Regions from separate parts of the Paenibacillus sp. FSL W8-0426 genome, predicted to be linked through region 1. Evidence: a T-box and tRNA genes for the amino acid it is inferred to sense, from the RefSeq annotation. Region 1 holds a T-box; the other holds one or more tRNA genes.

What was found. The T-box of region 1 lies ahead of trpS (tryptophan--tRNA ligase). A T-box ahead of a tRNA ligase gene usually reads a tRNA of that ligase, here a tRNA-Trp.
Region 2: it has a tRNA-Trp gene. The T-box ahead of trpS (tryptophan--tRNA ligase) is inferred to sense a tRNA for this amino acid. The anticodon was not compared.

The regions. Positions count from the first base shown of each region.
Region 1 is NZ_CP150203.1:5,775,149-5,784,992, reverse strand. It holds gene MKY59_RS26110 (M3 family oligoendopeptidase) at 1-334, shown strand, start outside; gene MKY59_RS26105 (O-methyltransferase) at 592-1,005, shown strand; gene MKY59_RS26100 (alpha/beta-type small acid-soluble spore protein) at 1,081-1,317, opposite strand; gene MKY59_RS26095 (aldose 1-epimerase) at 1,496-2,470, opposite strand; T-box leader at 2,722-2,969, shown strand; gene trpS (tryptophan--tRNA ligase) at 3,044-4,033, shown strand; gene MKY59_RS26085 (hypothetical protein) at 4,189-4,383, opposite strand; gene MKY59_RS26080 (alpha/beta-type small acid-soluble spore protein) at 4,503-4,721, shown strand; gene MKY59_RS26075 (metal-dependent hydrolase) at 4,839-5,825, opposite strand; gene MKY59_RS26070 (SCO family protein) at 6,105-6,716, shown strand; gene MKY59_RS26065 (toprim domain-containing protein) at 7,025-7,372, opposite strand; gene MKY59_RS26060 (MFS transporter) at 7,557-8,762, opposite strand; gene MKY59_RS26055 (ATPase) at 8,979-9,434, shown strand; gene MKY59_RS26050 (transglutaminase domain-containing protein) at 9,456-9,844, shown strand, end outside.
Region 2 is NZ_CP150203.1:399,557-409,400, forward strand. It holds rRNA gene MKY59_RS01860 (16S ribosomal RNA) at 1-1,515, shown strand, start outside; rRNA gene MKY59_RS01865 (23S ribosomal RNA) at 1,741-4,666, shown strand; rRNA gene rrf (5S ribosomal RNA) at 4,742-4,858, shown strand; tRNA gene MKY59_RS01875 (tRNA-Ile) at 4,898-4,974, shown strand; tRNA gene MKY59_RS01880 (tRNA-Ala) at 5,009-5,084, shown strand; tRNA gene MKY59_RS01885 (tRNA-Glu) at 5,094-5,165, shown strand; tRNA gene MKY59_RS01890 (tRNA-Val) at 5,186-5,261, shown strand; tRNA gene MKY59_RS01895 (tRNA-Thr) at 5,267-5,342, shown strand; tRNA gene MKY59_RS01900 (tRNA-Asp) at 5,353-5,430, shown strand; tRNA gene MKY59_RS01905 (tRNA-Phe) at 5,618-5,690, shown strand; tRNA gene MKY59_RS01910 (tRNA-Tyr) at 5,702-5,787, shown strand; tRNA gene MKY59_RS01915 (tRNA-Trp) at 5,797-5,870, shown strand; tRNA gene MKY59_RS01920 (tRNA-Lys) at 5,888-5,963, shown strand; tRNA gene MKY59_RS01925 (tRNA-Leu) at 5,974-6,061, shown strand; tRNA gene MKY59_RS01930 (tRNA-Gly) at 6,069-6,143, shown strand; tRNA gene MKY59_RS01935 (tRNA-Arg) at 6,149-6,225, shown strand; tRNA gene MKY59_RS01940 (tRNA-Leu) at 6,239-6,317, shown strand; tRNA gene MKY59_RS01945 (tRNA-Pro) at 6,324-6,397, shown strand; tRNA gene MKY59_RS01950 (tRNA-Gly) at 6,411-6,481, shown strand; gene cdaS (sporulation-specific diadenylate cyclase CdaS) at 7,134-7,763, shown strand; gene MKY59_RS01960 (Glu/Leu/Phe/Val dehydrogenase) at 7,967-9,073, shown strand; gene MKY59_RS01965 (MFS transporter) at 9,149-9,844, opposite strand, start outside.

The DNA.
Region 1 (9,844 bases):
GGCGCAGGATGAAGCGTTCTGCGGCGTGCTCGCGTCGAACCATCCGCATTTTTGGGCATCCAAACTGCATTTTTATTTGACAGGCGTTCCGTTCTATAACTTTCCCTATACGTTTGGTTATATGTTCAGCGCGGGCATTTACGCCAGAGCGCAACAAGAGGGTACCGCATTTGCAGACAAGTATGATGACTTGCTGCGGGATACCGGACGAATGACCGTTGAGGAACTGGCGCAGAAGCATCTCGGCACCGATTTGACGAAGCCTGATTTCTGGCAGAATGCTGCCCGGCTCGTTACGGATGATATCGAACAGTTCCTTGCCATGACGGAGTAGGCAGCGCCTGCAAGCATCCAGTAATCTTAACCTGCAATGCTGTGTTTCACACAGGGTTGCAGGTTTTTTTGTCGAATACCGATGTCGTAATAGAAAGAAAAAACTCGTATAAAAGTCGGAGAATGGCAATTATTTGCGCAACATATAGTAAGCAATACCCAAATTTGTTTATTATTGTTGAATAGACCAATATGATGTCATATAATGAGCCGTAAGTCCTGAACTTTCAGGTCTTATTGCATAAAGGAGGAATAGATGTGGTAAAAATTGACCAGATTTCGTTAGCAAGACAATTGGATTTGGTGTTCAAAGAAGTGGATCAGGAGTTAGGCGGGGTGGGGTCAGGAATTTTGTTTGTGCAAATACGAAATAATGTCATTGGGAAGTTTGGTATTCGACATAATCCGATAGCTGGACGCAATGGGCAAATGGAATCCGATCACGAAGGTTTGAACGAGACCCAGCGTGCTTCATTCCGGGCCATGGCCCTGGAGACGCTGAAGTTCAAGCGGAATTGGACGCACGGAGAAATTTCTTTTGATTTTACGGTTAGGCAAGGCATGATCATGGTAGACGCTACGATGGAGTCCAACTACAATATGGCCAATCTTATGATCCGCTACCCTAGAACCAATACATACAAGGATTCCGGCTTGGGATCGACTTCATGACGATGAGCATAAAAAGCGGCACTTCCGAAGAAGGCCGCATGTTGCTGTAGGTAATCCAAGCAATTATTCCGAGTGTTAGGAACGACCCGCTAATTGCTGCTCAGCGATTTGAACCAGACGTTTAGTGATATATCCACCCAGGGAACCTGTCTCGCGGGACGTGTAGTTACCGTAGTAACCATCCTGAGGGATTGTCACACCCAACTCCTGTGCAGCTTCCATTTTCAATTGCTGCAGTGCTGCTGTAGCTTGGGGAACAACGAGGTTGTTGGAAGAACGGTTTCCGCTACCTTGGTTTTGACCTCCGTACATGTGTATCACCTCCTTATGTCTTGGTGATGTTAGTATGGTTGCAGGTGCGAGAAATATACCCGATAGAGGGCGAGGTAACATTTGGAATGAAATGCTCCTAAACGAAGAAAAAGCCGATCCGTTAAGGATCGGCCAAGCAGTTTCATGTGAAACCCGGCAATGCAGCAGAAAGAAGCAGCTATTCTGCGGGCGGAACGACTTCAATGTGCGTGAGCAGCTCGACAGGGTATCCGGGTTCTAGACGAATTAGCCCCGTCTCTTCAGCGGGCAGAGATAAGTTCGGGGCGTCCGACAGCCAGGTATATGGCTCGATGCACAAAAACTGATCGGATTCACCCTTTGTGAATAGTACCCAATGCTTGAAATAGGCTTCATCTGTTGAATATTTAATTTGATAACCATCTTGGCGAATTAAATGGGCAATCGCCGGCTGGCCCGGTGTCGCCTTGAGAATGTTATCCCAGTTGCGTCCTTCCATGTTCATCCCTTCATTAAGGGCTGCCCACTCTCCTGGCGGTTCTATCGCGCCTGTAGGCAGTTGTTCCTCATTGAGGGCATATTCTCCGGAAACGGGGATTTGCAGCGTCCATTCCGCAGGTTTGCCGTCCAGCAAGAACCATGTATGATAACCCATCCCGAACGGGGCGGGAGACGAACCTAGATTGGTCACTTTCAGCTTCTGGCTCAGGACAGCGTTTTGCAGCCTGAATGTCATTTCAAGCTTAAGCGGAATGGGGTATTGCGCCATCCAGTCCTCATCGCTGGAAGTCAGAAATTCGGTGGTGATCGCGCAGCCGTCTTCGTCTTCTTCTATGTCACTGACACACCAGGCTTGAGTGCGGTGGAGTCCATGGATATGATTGTCATGGGCCGTATTTTGAACAAATTGGTAGGGGACGCCTTCGTATTCGAAGGAGCCACGATGGATACGCCCTGGCGGAACCAGCAAAGGTACGCCGAAGTGATAAGGCTTCTGCAGATAAAAGGCAAGCTCGTCTTCCTCTGGACTGCGAACAACATCGCGATTCTGTACCATGTCCCGAATCGAAATGATATTATTCCCCAGACGAGGCAGCAGGGTAATCTCCAGTTCACGGCTATGTAGAATATACGTGTCGTAACCATTCCATTGGCCTTTGGTCACTTGTTTCATATTTGGATGCTCCTTTTCCCACTTGAAATCTGTCTGCGCGGCTCAAAGATAGCATGCCGCCTGCAGGCGTGTCAATTGTGCACAACAGTCTCCCGGAACCGTCGGATCATGATGTGCCTTACCTTCAATGAACAATTCCATCATAACAGATTTTAGGGCCGGGGGTAAAAAAAGCTCTTCCGGTTTTGACAATCCGCTGCTTGCGCATTAATATGAATTAGACAGAAGTTGTTTGAATGAATTTGAAACACGATAAAGCGATGACAGGGACAAGTAAGCTATGAGAGCTCTCTTCAGAAAGTCGGTGGAGGATGCGAACCGATGAGGGACTTATTGCCGAATGGACTCTGGAGCGCGGGTTTGAACCAGGCCGGCAGCCGAGAAGGCAGGACAGGTCTGCAGTAGGATCTGACGTCTATTCCACGTTACGGAAATGGAAGGCATTTCTTTGAAGGAAGAAATGTGAATTAGGGTGGCACCACGGTCTCACGTCCCTTGCGGATGTGGGATCTTTTTGCGTACAAAAATATAACGATTGTAATTCGACACGATCTAAGGGAGGAAATTTGTCATATGAAAACCGTTTTGTCAGGAATTCAGCCCAGCGGCAAGCTTACGCTGGGCAATTACATTGGCGCGATCAAAAATTTCGTCAAGCTGCAACATGATTATCAGTGCCATTTTATGGTGGTGGATTTACACGCCATCACGGTTCCGCAGGAGCCGGCAGCGCTTCGCGAGCAATCCGAGGCGGTTGCTGCTCTGTTTATTGCAGCAGGAATCGATCCGACCAAGTCCAACGTCTTCCTGCAATCCCACGTTCCGCAGCATGCCGAGCTTGGATGGCTGCTGACCACACTCACCGCGATGGGCGAGCTGGAACGCATGACGCAATTTAAGGACAAGTCGTCAGGCAAAGAATCGGTCGGAGCCGGTTTGTTCGTGTATCCGTCGTTGATGGCTGCGGACATCCTGCTCTACAATGCCGATCTCGTTCCGGTCGGGGACGACCAGAAGCAGCACCTGGAGCTTACGCGCGATCTCGCCGGACGGTTCAATCATCGTTACGGGGACTACTTCACGATTCCGGAGCCGTATATTCCGAAGGTTGGCGCACGCATCATGTCTTTGGATGACGCATCCAGCAAGATGAGCAAAAGTAACCCGAATCCGGGCAGTTACATCTCGTTGCTGGACACACCGGCCGAAATCCGCAAAAAGATCAGCCGTGCCACGACGGATTCGGGACGCGAGGTCGTGTATGATCCTGCGAACAAACCTGAAGTCAGCAATTTGATGACCATTTATGCGGAATGCGCGGGAATTACGCTGAACGAAGTGGCTGAGCGCTTCGAGGGGCAAATGTACGGTCCTTTCAAAAAGGAATTGGCAGAAGCCGTCGTTTCGGTCATTGAGCCGCTGCAACAGCGGTATCGCGAAATTCGCGAATCGGGCGAACTGACCGAAATCTTGGCGGTTTCGGCAAGCCGTGCCGAAGAAGTGGCCGACAAAACCATTCGCGAAGTTAAGGAACGCATGGGGTTTGTCCCTAAACGCAAGTAGGCTTGAGCCATCTTGCGGAAGGGTTCTGCGAACATGACAAAAAGGAGCGGGATTCGCCGGCAATGGTTGCCTGGGCGATTCGCTCCTTTTGTCATAAAAAATGCCGAATGGCGGCTTCTCTTGCAGCCTGAAAAATTCAGCAGGCTTGGGAATACTCAGGATGCGGAATTCGGCGATCCCAAGGATTGGCGCTCTTTTTTGGCGCGAATGACAAAGCCCCAGCCGATATTGCCGATAGATGCCACAAACAGAAGTGCAGCAAGCCAACCGGAATAAGACATCGTAATTGCTGTAACCGTTAACAAAACAATGGACGAAAACGCAAACCATAAAGACAAGCCTTTGCTCATTGGGAAAAACCTCCATCATGATTTTGTTGAAAATTCCGTATAACCTGATACGGGAGAGCCATAATAATCTTGCAAGCTTGCAATACATCACAGACACAGATTGAAAGGAGATTTTAAATATGGCTCAAGGATCTCGTTCTAACAACTTGGTGGTACCTCAAGCAACAGCAGCTCTGCAACAATTGAAAATGGAGGCTGCGCAAGAACTGGGCGTAACAATCCCACAGGATGGTTACTACGGTAACTACACGTCCCGCGAAACAGGTTCTCTGGGTGGATATATCACTAAACGTCTGGTCCAACTGGCTGAGCAGTCTCTGGCTGGGTCTGGCAAATAATCCATCATAATTTTCGCAGTACCAATATCTCCAAAAAAAGCCCGGAGCGGGAAACGCTCCGGGCTTTGCTTTTGCACCGGCTCCTATGTTTGATTTTGCCCTTCCCCGCAACTTTCGTCAAGACCGGGCAGATAAAAGTTTTTTGTTCATCTTCTCTTCGCTTAACCAGCCGACGTACGTATCAATCGTTTCGAAATTTCGATCCATAACGACGACGGCAACGAAAGGATACTGCTTGCGATGCCGATATCTTACGTCCGCCCACCGGACTCTATACCCTGCGGACAGCTCTTCGACTTCAGCGACGGCATAGGACGTGAAATACAGAAACGCAGCCACCTCGGGTGATTTCCGTGACGCTTCCACGGCGGCATGGGTCGATGACGTTGCATGGAGATTCCATATCAGTTGAGCGTGCTCCATCTTGCCGATATCATAGGAGCCGTCAGCATACCGTTTCACGATATGCCATTGATTCCACGAAATCGTAGGGATGACCATGTAATGGGCCTTCGTTTTGCCCTTGGCCTGATCCAATTGTTTCACCTTCGCGACGGCTTTGGCATGAGCGGCCACGCGCCAGACGTAATACAATGCGATCACGACGTACAGCGTGATGAACATCGGAGCAGGTGCGACAAGGTCGAAAGCCCATAAGAGAATGGCCACGACATGGGAAGCGAACATGAACGGATCGAAGATGTGAATGACGTTCAAGGCAATCCAGTGTTCCGTGAACGGCCTGCCCGCCTGGGTTCCATACGTATTGAACAGATCGGTAAACACGTGTACGCAGACAGCGATGGCGGTCCAGCCCGCGACATGGCTAATGGGAACATTCGGAAAAAAGAGCGCGATCGCGCCTGTAATAAGCGCTACCCATAACAGCAGGAACGGAGGGGAATGGGAAAGTCCCCGATGGTTCCGGATGTACAGGGAATTGCTTTTGAGGCGCAGCGCAGTGTCGATGTCAGGTGCCTGCGAGCCGACAATCGTGCCGATCATGACAGCTGCGGCAAGCGTGGGGTTCGAAGCTACGACCGGATCGACATAAGCCAGACCGGCCAAACCGACGCCCATGACAAAATGTGTGGAAGTGTCCATAAACGACTCCTTTGAAATCCTTCTTTTTTCTGTACGCAATGACGTGTATCTATCTTAAGGTGATGCCCATATCCAGTGTATAATATCCCCGCGACACGAAGCAAAACATCAGAAAATAGGGGGACTGTACAGGTTCCATGAAGAAATGCGCAAAAGGCATGGGCAATTGCTGGAAAAACAGTTACAATAATGAGAGCTTATTCATAAACAGGTGATTTGTATACATAGACAATGGAAACGACCCGAAAGTTGGGCAAATGAACAGAAGGGACGAATGTGATGCTGAAAAAGTATAAGTGGACCTGGATGCTGCTGGGACTGGCATTGATCATGGCTGTATATCTGACATGGAATACCGTATTCGCCGGCAAAGAGAAACTGCCCGAGATTCGTGAAGTTCAATCCTTCTCCATGGAAAATGTGGACGGGCGAACGATCTCGCTGGATGATACGGCAGGCAAGGTTCGGTTATTTTATTTCTACTTCACGAGCTGTCCGGATGTTTGCCCGATTACGACATTTACCCTTTCGCAGGTGCAGGACCTGCTGAAAGAAGATGATACGTTCGGCAACGATGCTTCATTCGTATCGATCTCGTTTGACCCGAAAGTGGATACGAGGGAAAAGATCAAAACGTTTGCCGACCGCTTCCATGCGGACTATGCGGGTTGGTATTTCCTGCGCGGCGATATGGATCAAACGAAGCAGCTTGCCAGGGATTCGTTTCAGATCCTGATCGAAGGCGAGAGCAAGGACGACTTTGCCCACATGAACATGATCGGTTTGGTTGACAAAAACAACAACCTGCGCAAAGTGTACAACGCCTTCAATACGGAGGACGTCCAACCGGAAGCGATTGCCGCGGACATCCGCGCTTTGATTAAAGAGTAATAAGGGATAGAAAACACTGCACAATAAAAGGCTGCAATCAGGGATAACCTGTTTGCAGCCCTTTTATTTTAGGGGCTATATAAACCGAAAAAAACATACACACATAAACGGAGAGGCAGAACCAATCTGGAGAAGCGAAGCGTTCTAAAAGCTTTCTGAAGGAAAGCTGCATCGGAAGCATAGGCTTATCACCGGATTTTCCCCTTAGAAAAAGGGAATGAAAAAAATCTGGGGATAACAGCGATCGGAAGATGGTACTGCACTCGCAGTGGCCTTGTGTGATTGATTGTGAGGTAAATATAGAACCATTAAAGCGAAGGCAGTTCGGGATATTGGATATATTCCTCCAAACCTGCCTTTTCGAGTTGGGCGATGATGTATTCGTCCGGAGTGCCTTCGACGCCCGCATAGCCGCGCCGGGTATAGATTTGGACGGCGTCGGGAAAAGCGTCCCGCAGCACACCCCGGATTTTTTTGCCGGAGCTGTCGTTATCCACAAACAGGTACACTTCGTCATATCCGACCTGTTTGCGAAGTGCCTCAAGTTTGACGGTATTCAATGTTCCGAACGTGCATAAGATGTTGATTTCGGGAGAAACGAGGCGTTTCAGTTTACTGCGGTCATTCTTTCCTTCCACAATGACATGAATTGGCATCCTATTCACCCCTTGAACGAGTGCTTGTATCGACATTACCCGGGAAATGTTACAGCGGAAATCGACCGGGAATACCTATAGTGTAGCTGTAAACGGGTGAATAATGCAAAGAAAACCTCGGAACCGGCTCGGGTGCTGTCAAAAGGAAAAAAGAAGCCGATTCGTTGGCAGAAAACCGGGGAAATCAGCTTAATATGCTATGCGGGTCTGAACGGGATGATGACGCTTCATGTCGCGATCTGAAATAGGGAAGCAGTAGTATGCCTAACATCAACAATAGAAATGCAATGAAATAAGGAGAGACCCCGATCCGAAGCTGTCCGGCCGCGATGGGTCCGATAAACGAACCGATCGAGGTGAAGATGGATTGTAACGAGAAGATGCGGCCCAGCTTGCTGCCCCCGCTTAAACGAATGAACAGCGTTGCCATGGCTGGAAAAGTAATTCCTTTGGCCAATCCGAGCACGAACAGAATGCCGGGCAGAGGCCACGCCGGAAATGCAGCCATAGCAAAGAAGCACAGGGACATCAGCAGCACGCCCAACGTCAGGCGGAGCTTCGGGGAATACCGGTTGAGAAACAGCATGCTCAGCGTAAGCAGCGCGCCCAGACTGATGATGGAAAACATAAGCCCTGTGGACATGATGGACGTTGTGCCGCCATTGCGCAGCGGCAATTCAAAAAACAGGATGCCTTGGGCACAAGCAATGAACAGCGGAAGGGCGAAATAACGCCATGAGACAGGCATGAATGCCGCTTTTTCGGAGCTGCTCCCTTTAGTGACGGAGGACGGGCTCGGCGGGACGGTTTCTTTAATTTTTTCTGTTTCGTTGGCTGCATCTACCAATCCCTTGGGCATGGACAAAAAAGCGATGACGCCTGTCAGAATGAGCAGGTAACCCAGGCTGGAGAAGGTGGCCGAGAATCCGATGCTTGCCACAATCAGTGCGCCTGCCGCGGGAGAGACGACCGAAGCCAATGTATGCACAACCCCGTGTCCGGACATATATTTGCCTTGAGTAACGGGATCGCGGGAGAGCTGGGCCAGAAGAGCAAGGCAAGCCGGAGACAAGAAGGCAAGCACGAAGCCGCTGATGGCCCGCAGGGCCAAGAGCTGCCATGGTGTTTGGACGTATGCCTGTAACAGCAAAATGATCCCGGCGCCAAGCAGGCTGAATACGATGTAGCGGCGGCTGCCGTGTTTGTCGATCTGCGTACCGGCAATCAGGTTGCCAGGCAGATGCGTCAGGGAGTAAATGCCCATCATCCATCCAATGAAGGTAGGGGCGGCACCGAGCGAGATGGCGAACGGCGTCAGTATGGGATATTGAGCGTGCAGGTCAAAGACAGCGAGAAACAAAAACAGATAGAGCCAAATGGCCGTTTTCACAAAAGCCCCTCCTTGTTAAGCGATGCCGTTGAAATGTGGAAGATTGCAGACGGGCCATGCCGATCATGCAAAACCGTAGTACTACTTGTACGTGCATTGGGACGAACTTATACCGCTTATTTTTACGGGAATGGGGCTTAGCTGACAGCGGCTCCGGAAATCATGTATAATATTCGGGAAGATTCATTTCTCGACTCTAATTCGGAAGGTGTAATCATGAACATAGAAGTTTGGAAAGAGTTTGTTATGCAGAACTGGCTTGTGATCGTCATTGCGCTGATCATTCTGGTTTTTGTTATGAATGTGCTCCGAACGGTTTTGAAATGGGCGATTGCCATTATCATCGTTGCGGCTCTGGTGATATACAGCGGCATCTCCCTCGATCAGATCAAGCAAACGGTATCTGACGTGCAGAGCAGCACAATGGATACGTTGAAGAAGGAAGCGACGAGCATCATGCTTAAGGAGGCTTCCAAGGCAACCTACAGCCGTGGCGAAGGCGGGGCGTTTACGATCAAGAGTCCTAATGTGGAGATTCAGGGAACCGCTGGCTCGGACAAAGTGGACGTCACGTTTCGCGGCATTTCGCTCGGCGAATGGAAGCTGGACAATGACACGATCCGGACGTTCATCAAACAGGCGGAAGGGAACGTGGGAGCCCCGGCTTCTTAGGCAAAAGGAGGAATGGACAACGTGTTTCAAAGTTGGCTGGACAGCCTGAAGGAATTCAACGGCATCACGATTCTGTTGTTGTTGATTGTTGCGGCGTCTTTGCTGCAAGGGTGGTCCAGGGGAGCTTCTCGTTCGGCAGGGAGGCTGTTTTCCTTTCTGCTGGACGGGATTATGACCGTGGTAGGCATTTTGTTATCCATAGGTTTGACGGTATGGCTTGCACCCTATGTGCAGCAATGGCTGTCCGATCATGCACAGGCGATGCCGGGCCGTGAATTAAGCCGCATGGAGCAGGTGTATTATACCCTTGTCACGGCAGTGGCGGATTTTCCGTTAATGAGGTTTGCCGTCCTGTTCGTATTGAGTTACGGGATTATTCGAATGTTGTTGGGATGGTTCTCGATGATGTT
Region 2 (9,844 bases), 1.5 Mb from region 1:
GGCGGCATGCCTAATACATGCAAGTCGAGCGGAGTTGATAGGAAGCTTGCTTCCTTGATGCTTAGCGGCGGACGGGTGAGTAACACGTAGGCAACCTGCCCTCAAGCTTGGGACAACTACCGGAAACGGTAGCTAATACCGAATACTTGTTTTCTTCGCCTGAAGAGAACTGGAAAGACGGAGCAATCTGTCACTTGAGGATGGGCCTGCGGCGCATTAGCTAGTTGGTGAGGTAACGGCTCACCAAGGCGACGATGCGTAGCCGACCTGAGAGGGTGATCGGCCACACTGGGACTGAGACACGGCCCAGACTCCTACGGGAGGCAGCAGTAGGGAATCTTCCGCAATGGGCGAAAGCCTGACGGAGCAATGCCGCGTGAGTGATGAAGGTTTTCGGATCGTAAAGCTCTGTTGCCAGGGAAGAACGTCCTTGAGAGTAACTGCTCAAGGAGTGACGGTACCTGAGAAGAAAGCCCCGGCTAACTACGTGCCAGCAGCCGCGGTAATACGTAGGGGGCAAGCGTTGTCCGGAATTATTGGGCGTAAAGCGCGCGCAGGCGGTCATTTAAGTCTGGTGTTTAATCCCGGGGCTCAACCCCGGATCGCACTGGAAACTGGATGACTTGAGTGCAGAAGAGGAGAGTGGAATTCCACGTGTAGCGGTGAAATGCGTAGAGATGTGGAGGAACACCAGTGGCGAAGGCGACTCTCTGGGCTGTAACTGACGCTGAGGCGCGAAAGCGTGGGGAGCAAACAGGATTAGATACCCTGGTAGTCCACGCCGTAAACGATGAATGCTAGGTGTTAGGGGTTTCGATACCCTTGGTGCCGAAGTTAACACATTAAGCATTCCGCCTGGGGAGTACGGTCGCAAGACTGAAACTCAAAGGAATTGACGGGGACCCGCACAAGCAGTGGAGTATGTGGTTTAATTCGAAGCAACGCGAAGAACCTTACCAGGTCTTGACATCCCTCTGACCGGTGTAGAGATACACCTTTCCTTCGGGACAGAGGAGACAGGTGGTGCATGGTTGTCGTCAGCTCGTGTCGTGAGATGTTGGGTTAAGTCCCGCAACGAGCGCAACCCTTGATCTTAGTTGCCAGCACTTCGGGTGGGCACTCTAAGGTGACTGCCGGTGACAAACCGGAGGAAGGTGGGGATGACGTCAAATCATCATGCCCCTTATGACCTGGGCTACACACGTACTACAATGGCCGGTACAACGGGCCGCGAAGCCGCGAGGTGGAGCTAATCCTAAAAAGCCGGTCTCAGTTCGGATTGCAGGCTGCAACTCGCCTGCATGAAGTCGGAATTGCTAGTAATCGCGGATCAGCATGCCGCGGTGAATACGTTCCCGGGTCTTGTACACACCGCCCGTCACACCACGAGAGTTTACAACACCCGAAGTCGGTGGGGTAACCGCAAGGAGCCAGCCGCCGAAGGTGGGGTAGATGATTGGGGTGAAGTCGTAACAAGGTAGCCGTATCGGAAGGTGCGGCTGGATCACCTCCTTTCTATGGAGAATCGTCTTCTGCGATGAAGACATTCAAATTTAAAATCTAGCCAGGTCGGCTAGTGACTCACTCGTTGCTCAGTTTTGAGAGTTCAAACTCTCATGATTGTTCCTTGAAAACTGGATATCGAAACGAAAAATGCGAATTAGAACATTCCTTTTAGCTGAACTTGTGTCAAAACAAGTTTATATATTAGCGAAAACTGCATTGCTCATCCGAGCAATTGGTTAAGCTACTAAGAGCACACGGAGGATGCCTAGGCGCTAGGAGCCGATGAAGGACGTGGCGAACAACGATACTGCCTCGGGGAGCTGTAAGCAAGCTTTGATCCGGGGATGTCCGAATGGGGAAACCCAGCTGGCGTAATACCCAGTTACTCTTGTCTGAATACATAGGGCAGGAGAGGCATACCAGGGGAACTGAAACATCTAAGTACCCTGAGGAAGAGAAAACAATAGTGATTCCGTCAGTAGCGGCGAGCGAACGCGGAACAGCCCAAACCAGGGAGCTTGCTCTCTGGGGTTGTGGGACGTCTCACATGGAGTTACAAAGGAGCCGGTTAAACGAAGAGGTCTGGAAAGGCCCGCCATAGAAGGTAAAAGCCCTGTAATTGAAAGTCTGCTCCCTCCGAGACGGATCCCGAGTAGTGCGGGGCACGTGAAACCCCGTATGAATCCGGCAGGACCATCTGCCAAGGCTAAATACTTCCTAGCGACCGATAGTGAAGCAGTACCGTGAGGGAAAGGTGAAAAGCACCCCGGAAGGGGAGTGAAATAGAACCTGAAACCGTGTGCTTACAAGAAGTCAGAGCCCGATCTATGGGTGATGGCGTGCCTTTTGTAGAATGAACCGGCGAGTTACGTTCCCGTGCAAGGTTAAGGTGAGAAGCCGGAGCCGCAGCGAAAGCGAGTCTGAATAGGGCGACATAGTACGTGGACGTAGACCCGAAACCGGGTGATCTACCCCTGTCCAGGGTGAAGGTGCGGTAACACGCACTGGAGGCCCGAACCCACGCACGTTGAAAAGTGCGGGGATGAGGTGGGGGTAGCGGAGAAATTCCAATCGAACTCGGAGATAGCTGGTTCTCCCCGAAATAGCTTTAGGGCTAGCCTCGGAAAACAGAGTCGTGGAGGTAGAGCACTGATTGGGTGCGGGGCCCGCAAGGGTTACCAAGCTCAGTCAAACTCCGAATGCCATAGACTTACTTCCGGGAGTCAGACAGTGAGTGCTAAGATCCATTGTCAAAAGGGAAACAGCCCAGACCATCAGCTAAGGTCCCCAAGTGTGTGTTAAGTGGGAAAGGATGTGGAGTTGCACAGACAACCAGGATGTTGGCTTAGAAGCAGCCATCATTGAAAGAGTGCGTAATAGCTCACTGGTCGAGTGACTCTGCGCCGAAAATGTAACGGGGCTAAACACACCACCGAAGCTATGGCTTGATCTTATGATCAGGGGTAGGGGAGCGTTGTATGTACGTTGAAGGTGTACCGTAAGGAGCGCTGGAGAGCATACAAGTGAGAATGCCGGTATGAGTAACGAAAAGATCAGTGAGAATCTGATCCGCCGAAAGCCTAAGGGTTCCTGAGGAAGGCTCGTCCGCTCAGGGTAAGTCGGGACCTAAGGCGAGGCCGAAAGGCGTAGTCGAAGGACAACAGGTCGAAATTCCTGTACCACCGTAAATCGTTACGAGCGATGGGGGGACGCAGTAGGGTAGTGACGCAGGCTGATGGATGCCTGTCCAAGCAGTGAGGCTGGTTAGTAGGCAAATCCGCTAACCGCAAGGCTGAGCTGTGATGGGGAGTGAAAATTACAGTAGCGAAGGTCATGATCTCACACTGCCAAGAAAAGCCTCTAGCCAGATGAAGGTGCCCGTACCGCAAACCGACACAGGTAGGCGAGAAGAGAATTCTAAGGCGCGCGGAAGAACTCTCGTTAAGGAACTCGGCAAAATGACCCCGTAACTTCGGGAGAAGGGGTGCCCCGGTAGTGTGAATAGCACGAGGGGGCCGCAGTGAAAAGGCCCAAGCGACTGTTTAGCAAAAACACAGGTCTGTGCGAAGCCGTAAGGCGAAGTATACGGGCTGACGCCTGCCCGGTGCTGGAAGGTTAAGGGGAGCGGTTAGGGAGTAATCCCGAAGCTGTGAACCGAAGCCCCAGTAAACGGCGGCCGTAACTATAACGGTCCTAAGGTAGCGAAATTCCTTGTCAGGTAAATTCTGACCCGCACGAATGGCGTAACGACTTGGGCGCTGTCTCAACGAGAGATCCGGTGAAATTTTAATACCTGTGAAGATGCAGGTTACCCGCGACAAGACGGAAAGACCCCATGGAGCTTTACTGCAGCTTGATATTGAATTTGGGTACGATCTGTACAGGATAGGTGGGAGCCTGAGAAGCATGAGCGCCAGCTTGTGTGGAGGCACCGTTGGGATACCACCCTGATCGTATCTAGGTTCTAACCTGGTGCCCTAATCGGGTACGGGGACAGTGTCAGGTGGGCAGTTTGACTGGGGCGGTCGCCTCCTAAAGAGTAACGGAGGCGCCCAAAGGTTCCCTCAGAATGGTTGGAAATCATTCGAAGAGTGCAAAGGCATAAGGGAGCTTGACTGCGAGACCTACAAGTCGAGCAGGGACGAAAGTCGGGCTTAGTGATCCGGTGGTACCGCATGGAAGGGCCATCGCTCAACGGATAAAAGCTACCCTGGGGATAACAGGCTTATCTCCCCCAAGAGTCCACATCGACGGGGAGGTTTGGCACCTCGATGTCGGCTCATCGCATCCTGGGGCTGAAGTAGGTCCCAAGGGTTGGGCTGTTCGCCCATTAAAGCGGTACGCGAGCTGGGTTCAGAACGTCGTGAGACAGTTCGGTCCCTATCTGTCGTGGGCGTAGGAAATTTGAGAGGAGCTGTCCTTAGTACGAGAGGACCGGGATGGACGTACCGCTGGTGTACCAGTTGTTCCGCCAGGAGCACCGCTGGGTAGCTATGTACGGACGGGATAAGCGCTGAAAGCATCTAAGCGTGAAGCCCCCCTCAAGATGAGATTTCCCAGTATGTAAGACCCCTTGAAGACGACGAGGTAGATAGGCTGGGGGTGGAAGTGCAGCAATGCATGGAGCTGACCAGTACTAATCGGTCGAGGGCTTATCCAAGAAATGCAGGTTCTAAGATCGCAAGTTTCGTTTCGAATCCAGTTTTCAGAGAGCAATCTCTGAACTGAAAAATCGTTTGGTGGCGATGGCGGAGGGGTTCCACACGTTCCCATCCCGAACACGACCGTTAAGCCCTCTAGCGCCGATGGTACTTGGACCGCAGGGTCCTGGGAGAGTAGGAAGTCGCCAAGCGAAACCCCTTAAGGGGCTTTTTTTTCGCCTTATTTGCTTGGGCCCTTAGCTCAGTTGGTTAGAGCGCACCTCTGATAAGGGTGAGGTCGGTGGTTCGAGTCCACCAGGGCCCACCATTTAACTTACAAATCAATAAATCCTACATATTATGGGGCCATAGCTCAGCTGGGAGAGCGCCTGCCTTGCAAGCAGGAGGTCAGCGGTTCGATCCCGCTTGGCTCCACCATTATATCAAGGCCCGTTGGTCAAGGGGTTAAGACACCTCCCTTTCACGGAGGTAACAGGGGTTCGAATCCCCTACGGGTCATAGCAACTTTCTAAGAATGTGGAGGCTTAGCTCAGCTGGGAGAGCATCTGCCTTACAAGCAGAGGGTCGGGGGTTCGATCCCCTCAGCCTCCACCATATACGCCGGTGTAGCTCAACTGGTAGAGCAACTGACTTGTAATCAGTAGGTTGGGGGTTCAAGTCCTCTCGCCGGCACCATTTAGTGCCTGGAACCGTGGTGTAGTTGGCCTAACATGCCTGCCTGTCACGCAGGAGATCGCGGGTTCGAATCCCGTCGGTTCCGCCACTTGAATATTCATCAGGGATGAGAATCCGTAAATGGGTTCGTCGAAGCATTCACTTCGAAAGCATAAGCTGCGCAGTCTCGAACGAAGTGAGAGTATCTCGTCGGTTCCGTCACTTTGAATATTCATCAGGGATGGCAATTCGGTATTGGGTTTGTCAATTCCGCTTTTATCTTTATAAACGAATATGGCTCGGTAGCTCAGTCGGTAGAGCAGAGGACTGAAAATCCTCGTGTCGGCGGTTCGATTCCGTCCCGAGCCACCTTATATTGTGGAGGCTTAGCGAAGTGGCCAAACGCATCAGACTGTAAATCTGCTCCCGTACGGGTTCGGTGGTTCGAATCCATCAGCCTCCACCATTATTTTATAGGGGCATAGTTTAAAGGTAGAACAGCGGTCTCCAAAACCGTTAGTGTGGGTTCAATTCCTGCTGCCCCTGCCAGAGAATTTTTTTAGTAAGAGCCATTAGCTCAGTTGGTAGAGCACCTGACTTTTAATCAGGGTGTCGAAGGTTCGAGTCCTTCATGGCTCACCAGTTATATTATGCGGTCGTGGCGGAATTGGCAGACGCGCACGGTTCAGGTCCGTGTGGGCTAACCCCCCGTGGAGGTTCGAGTCCTCTCGACCGCACCAATCATATGCGGACGTGGCTCAGCGGTAGAGCATCGCCTTGCCAAGGCGAGGGTCGCGGGTTCGATTCCCGTCGTCCGCTCCAAATATGCGCCCTTAGCTCAGCTGGATAGAGCGTTTGACTACGAATCAAAAGGTCGGGAGTTCGAATCTCTCAGGGCGCGCCATTTAATTAAATAAGCCGGTGTGGCGGAATGGCAGACGCGCTCGACTCAAAATCGAGTGGGAAACCGTGGAGGTTCGAGTCCTCTCACCGGTATGTTTTCGGGATGTAGCTCAGCTTGGTAGAGCACCTGGTTTGGGACCAGGGGGTCGCATGTTCAAATCGTGTCATCCCGATTTTTTATAGGATGCGGGTGTAGTTCAATGGTAGAACTCCAGCCTTCCAAGCTGGTAGCGTGGGTTCGATTCCCATCACCCGCTTAAACTTTTTTTGAGACCCTTGTGCGACAAGGGTTTTTTCTTTGCTTAAATTTCGACATACTGATCTCGAAGCAGCGTGCCCGCGGTATGCCGTATCCTCAATCCTCGGAGCGATGCCGACCAGGGAGGAATATTCAATTCCACATCCTAGATTTCGGTATCTGTACCGGCCCATCCACAGTTCTGATTTTCGCCCGATCCTCCTAAAGAGTGGAACAACATATTATAAACGCAAAAAGAAATGTAGAAGTATTTAAGAATGCCACGATTCCTGGAGGCGAAGCGCTCGATCCTGGAACCCCAATAGTAGTCCAATTCGTCGTCTCTTAATGGTCTGTTTTTAAATTAATGCAAGAAGGATCTGCTTCGCATTTAGACGAGCGGGTCCTTTTCTCGATCTTGTGTACGTTTGACAACCATAGACTTCGACCATCACCCAACTTATATTTAAAACACAAAAAAGCTTTTGCGCTGCAAGGGCTTTTTTTGTTGCTTATAAATGATGTTCCACGGCTGATGAAAGAGCCTTTACTACGATGGCAAACAGATTATGCAGCATTGCATAGATTGAATGGGCTTATGGGCACGTTAATGAACATTAGGTACCGTGAACGTTGGAAAGGATGAAGACATCACGAAGGAGGAACATTCCATGATCCATCGGCAGGCAGATTGCGACAGTTCATCCATGCGGCAAAAATTGAAGGAGGATCTTCGGCGCGTGGCGAACCGCATGAATGAGACATTGACGCGTTTCGATCAGGATAGCGTCTGTTTGCTGGCACAGTTTGCGGAGATTCGGAACGAGATCAAGAGGGTCGAGGTGCTGGCTGCTTCCTTTTATCTGGACTGCTATTTGTCACCCTTCACGGAGAAATTTGCCGAACTGACGGTGAGTGTGCAGCATTTGTCGGATCGCAGATATGGTGCGTTGATTGTGATCGAACGCGAAATATCGCTTGAGAAGATTATCCATTCCGGCGTTGCCGTGGATGCGAAAGTCACGCATGCTTTGCTTGAGTCGCTTTTTATTCCGGGTGCTCCGTTACACGACGGTGCCGTGTTGATTCGCGGCAACCAGATCGTGTCGGCTGGCAACGTGCTTCCCGTCTCGCAGGCCGACGCCATTGGAGGAAAGTTGGGAACCCGTCACCGGGCCGCGTTGGGACTGAGTGAGCTGACGGACGCGATCGTGCTGGTCGTCTCCGAAGAGACGGGACAGGCTTCTTTTGCAGTCGACGGGGAGCTCCATCCAATCAACGTGATAGAGACGATTCAGTAAAGGTTAGGGCCTGCACGGAAAGGAAATATATTGCCCCCAGAAATAAGTAATCCATTCTGACATTAGAAAGCTAGTATGAATATGATCTTTACATGGTTGGTGTCATTGTAATGGAAATAATGAATCGCGTGCGCAACAGAGAGCAGTCAAAAAGACAGAACGATTGATTCGATCGCAAAAACGGTTTGAGGAGACGGTTAGCCATGAATTGGTTTGAAGCAATGGAACGCCATGATTACGAGGAGCTCGTCTTGTGTCAGGATAAATCATCCGGATTGAAGGCGATCATCGCTATCCATGACACAACGCTTGGACCTGCACTGGGCGGGACGCGAATGTGGACATATGCCTCCGAAGATGCAGCCATTGAAGATGCACTGCGGCTTGCCCGCGGAATGACGTACAAACATGCCGTATCCGGCCTGAACCTGGGCGGAGGAAAGGCAGTTATTATCGGGGACCCGCGACGGGACAAAAATGAAGCGATGTTTCGCGCTTTCGGCAGATACGTTCAAGGGTTGAACGGCCGTTATGTGACTGCGGAAGACGTCGGTACGACCGAGGAAGACATGAACCTGATTTATCAGGAGACGGACTACGTTACGGGCATCTCCCCGAGTTACGGTTCATCCGGTAATCCTTCTCCGGCGACGGCCTGGGGTGTATATCGGGGAATGAAGGCAGCAGCCAAGGAGGCACTCGGCACCGATTTACTGGAAGGCAAAACGGTAGCCGTGCAAGGCATCGGAAACGTGGCCATGCGTTTATGCGAGTATTTGCATGAGGAGGGAGCCCGCCTGATCGTGACGGATATCCATAAAGACGCTGTGCAGGAAGCGGTGAACCGTTTTGGCGCGATTGCCGTGGATCCCTCGGATATTACTGGCGTCGACTGCGATATTTATGCACCTTGCGCCCTTGGCGGCACCATCAATGACGACACACTTAGGACGCTGAAGGCAAAGGTCGTCGCTGGCTGTGCGAACAACCAGCTCTTGGAGACTCGGCACGGCGACCGACTTCACGAGATGGGCATCGTATATGCGCCTGACTACGTGATTAACGCAGGAGGCGTCATCAACATAGCCGATGAACTCAGCGGGTATAACCGGGAGAGGGCATGGAGCAAGATTGGGGAAATTTACGAAAATCTGGAGAAGGTTTTTGAAATTTCGCGGACGGAAGGTATAGCAACCTACATGGCGGCGGACCGTCTGGCTGAGCGTCGCATTGAATGGATGAAAAACGCGCGCAGTACGTTTCTGCAAAATGGGCATCACGCCCTGAGCTCCCGCAGATTGCGCCGATAAATCAGCATAAGCAAAAAATCAGGAGAGTCCCTTGCAGGATTCTCCTGATTTTTTATATGCGTCGAAACTAGAAGTTTAAGGATTGACTGCGGCCTGAGCTTTTCTCTCCGTCAGATAGTAACCGAGAGCAAGCAGCGGCATAATCAATCCGATAAGCGTGGTAAGGCTCCATCCTCCGGCTGCATAAGACCAGCTGCCGAGTGTTGAGCCGATCGCCCCGCCGATAAAAAAGATCGACATGAAGATCCCATTCACGCGTCCGCGGGCATTGCCTGCCAGAGAATAGATCACGCGCTGTCCCAGAACCAGGTTGCCCGAAACGGCCATGTCCAGCGTGATGGCGACGACGACGAGCAGAGAGAGCGACAGGACGGAGTGGCCTTGGAACAGATAAGCGAGACCGAAGGATAGGGCAGCGACGACCATGGCGACTCCCGTCAATACTTTGGTCATGCCCCGGTCTGCCAGACGGCCTGCAATCGGAGCAGCTATTGCACCGCCCACACCAGCCAAAGCGAACCAGGCTATGCCTTGCTGAGACATATTGAAGTCATTAGCCAAACGCAGCGGAACGGTGGTCCAGAACAGGCTGAAGGCACCGAACAGGCTGGCCTGGTAGAAAGCGCGGCGACGGAGCATCGGCAGTGTTCTGAACAACTTGGCGAGCGATCCGATAAGTTGGCCGTAATTCATGACAGGCTCGGGTCTCCGGGTAGGCAGGGCCCGAGAGAGGAGCAGGGTCAGCAGAGCTATTACGACGGCCGAGAAAAT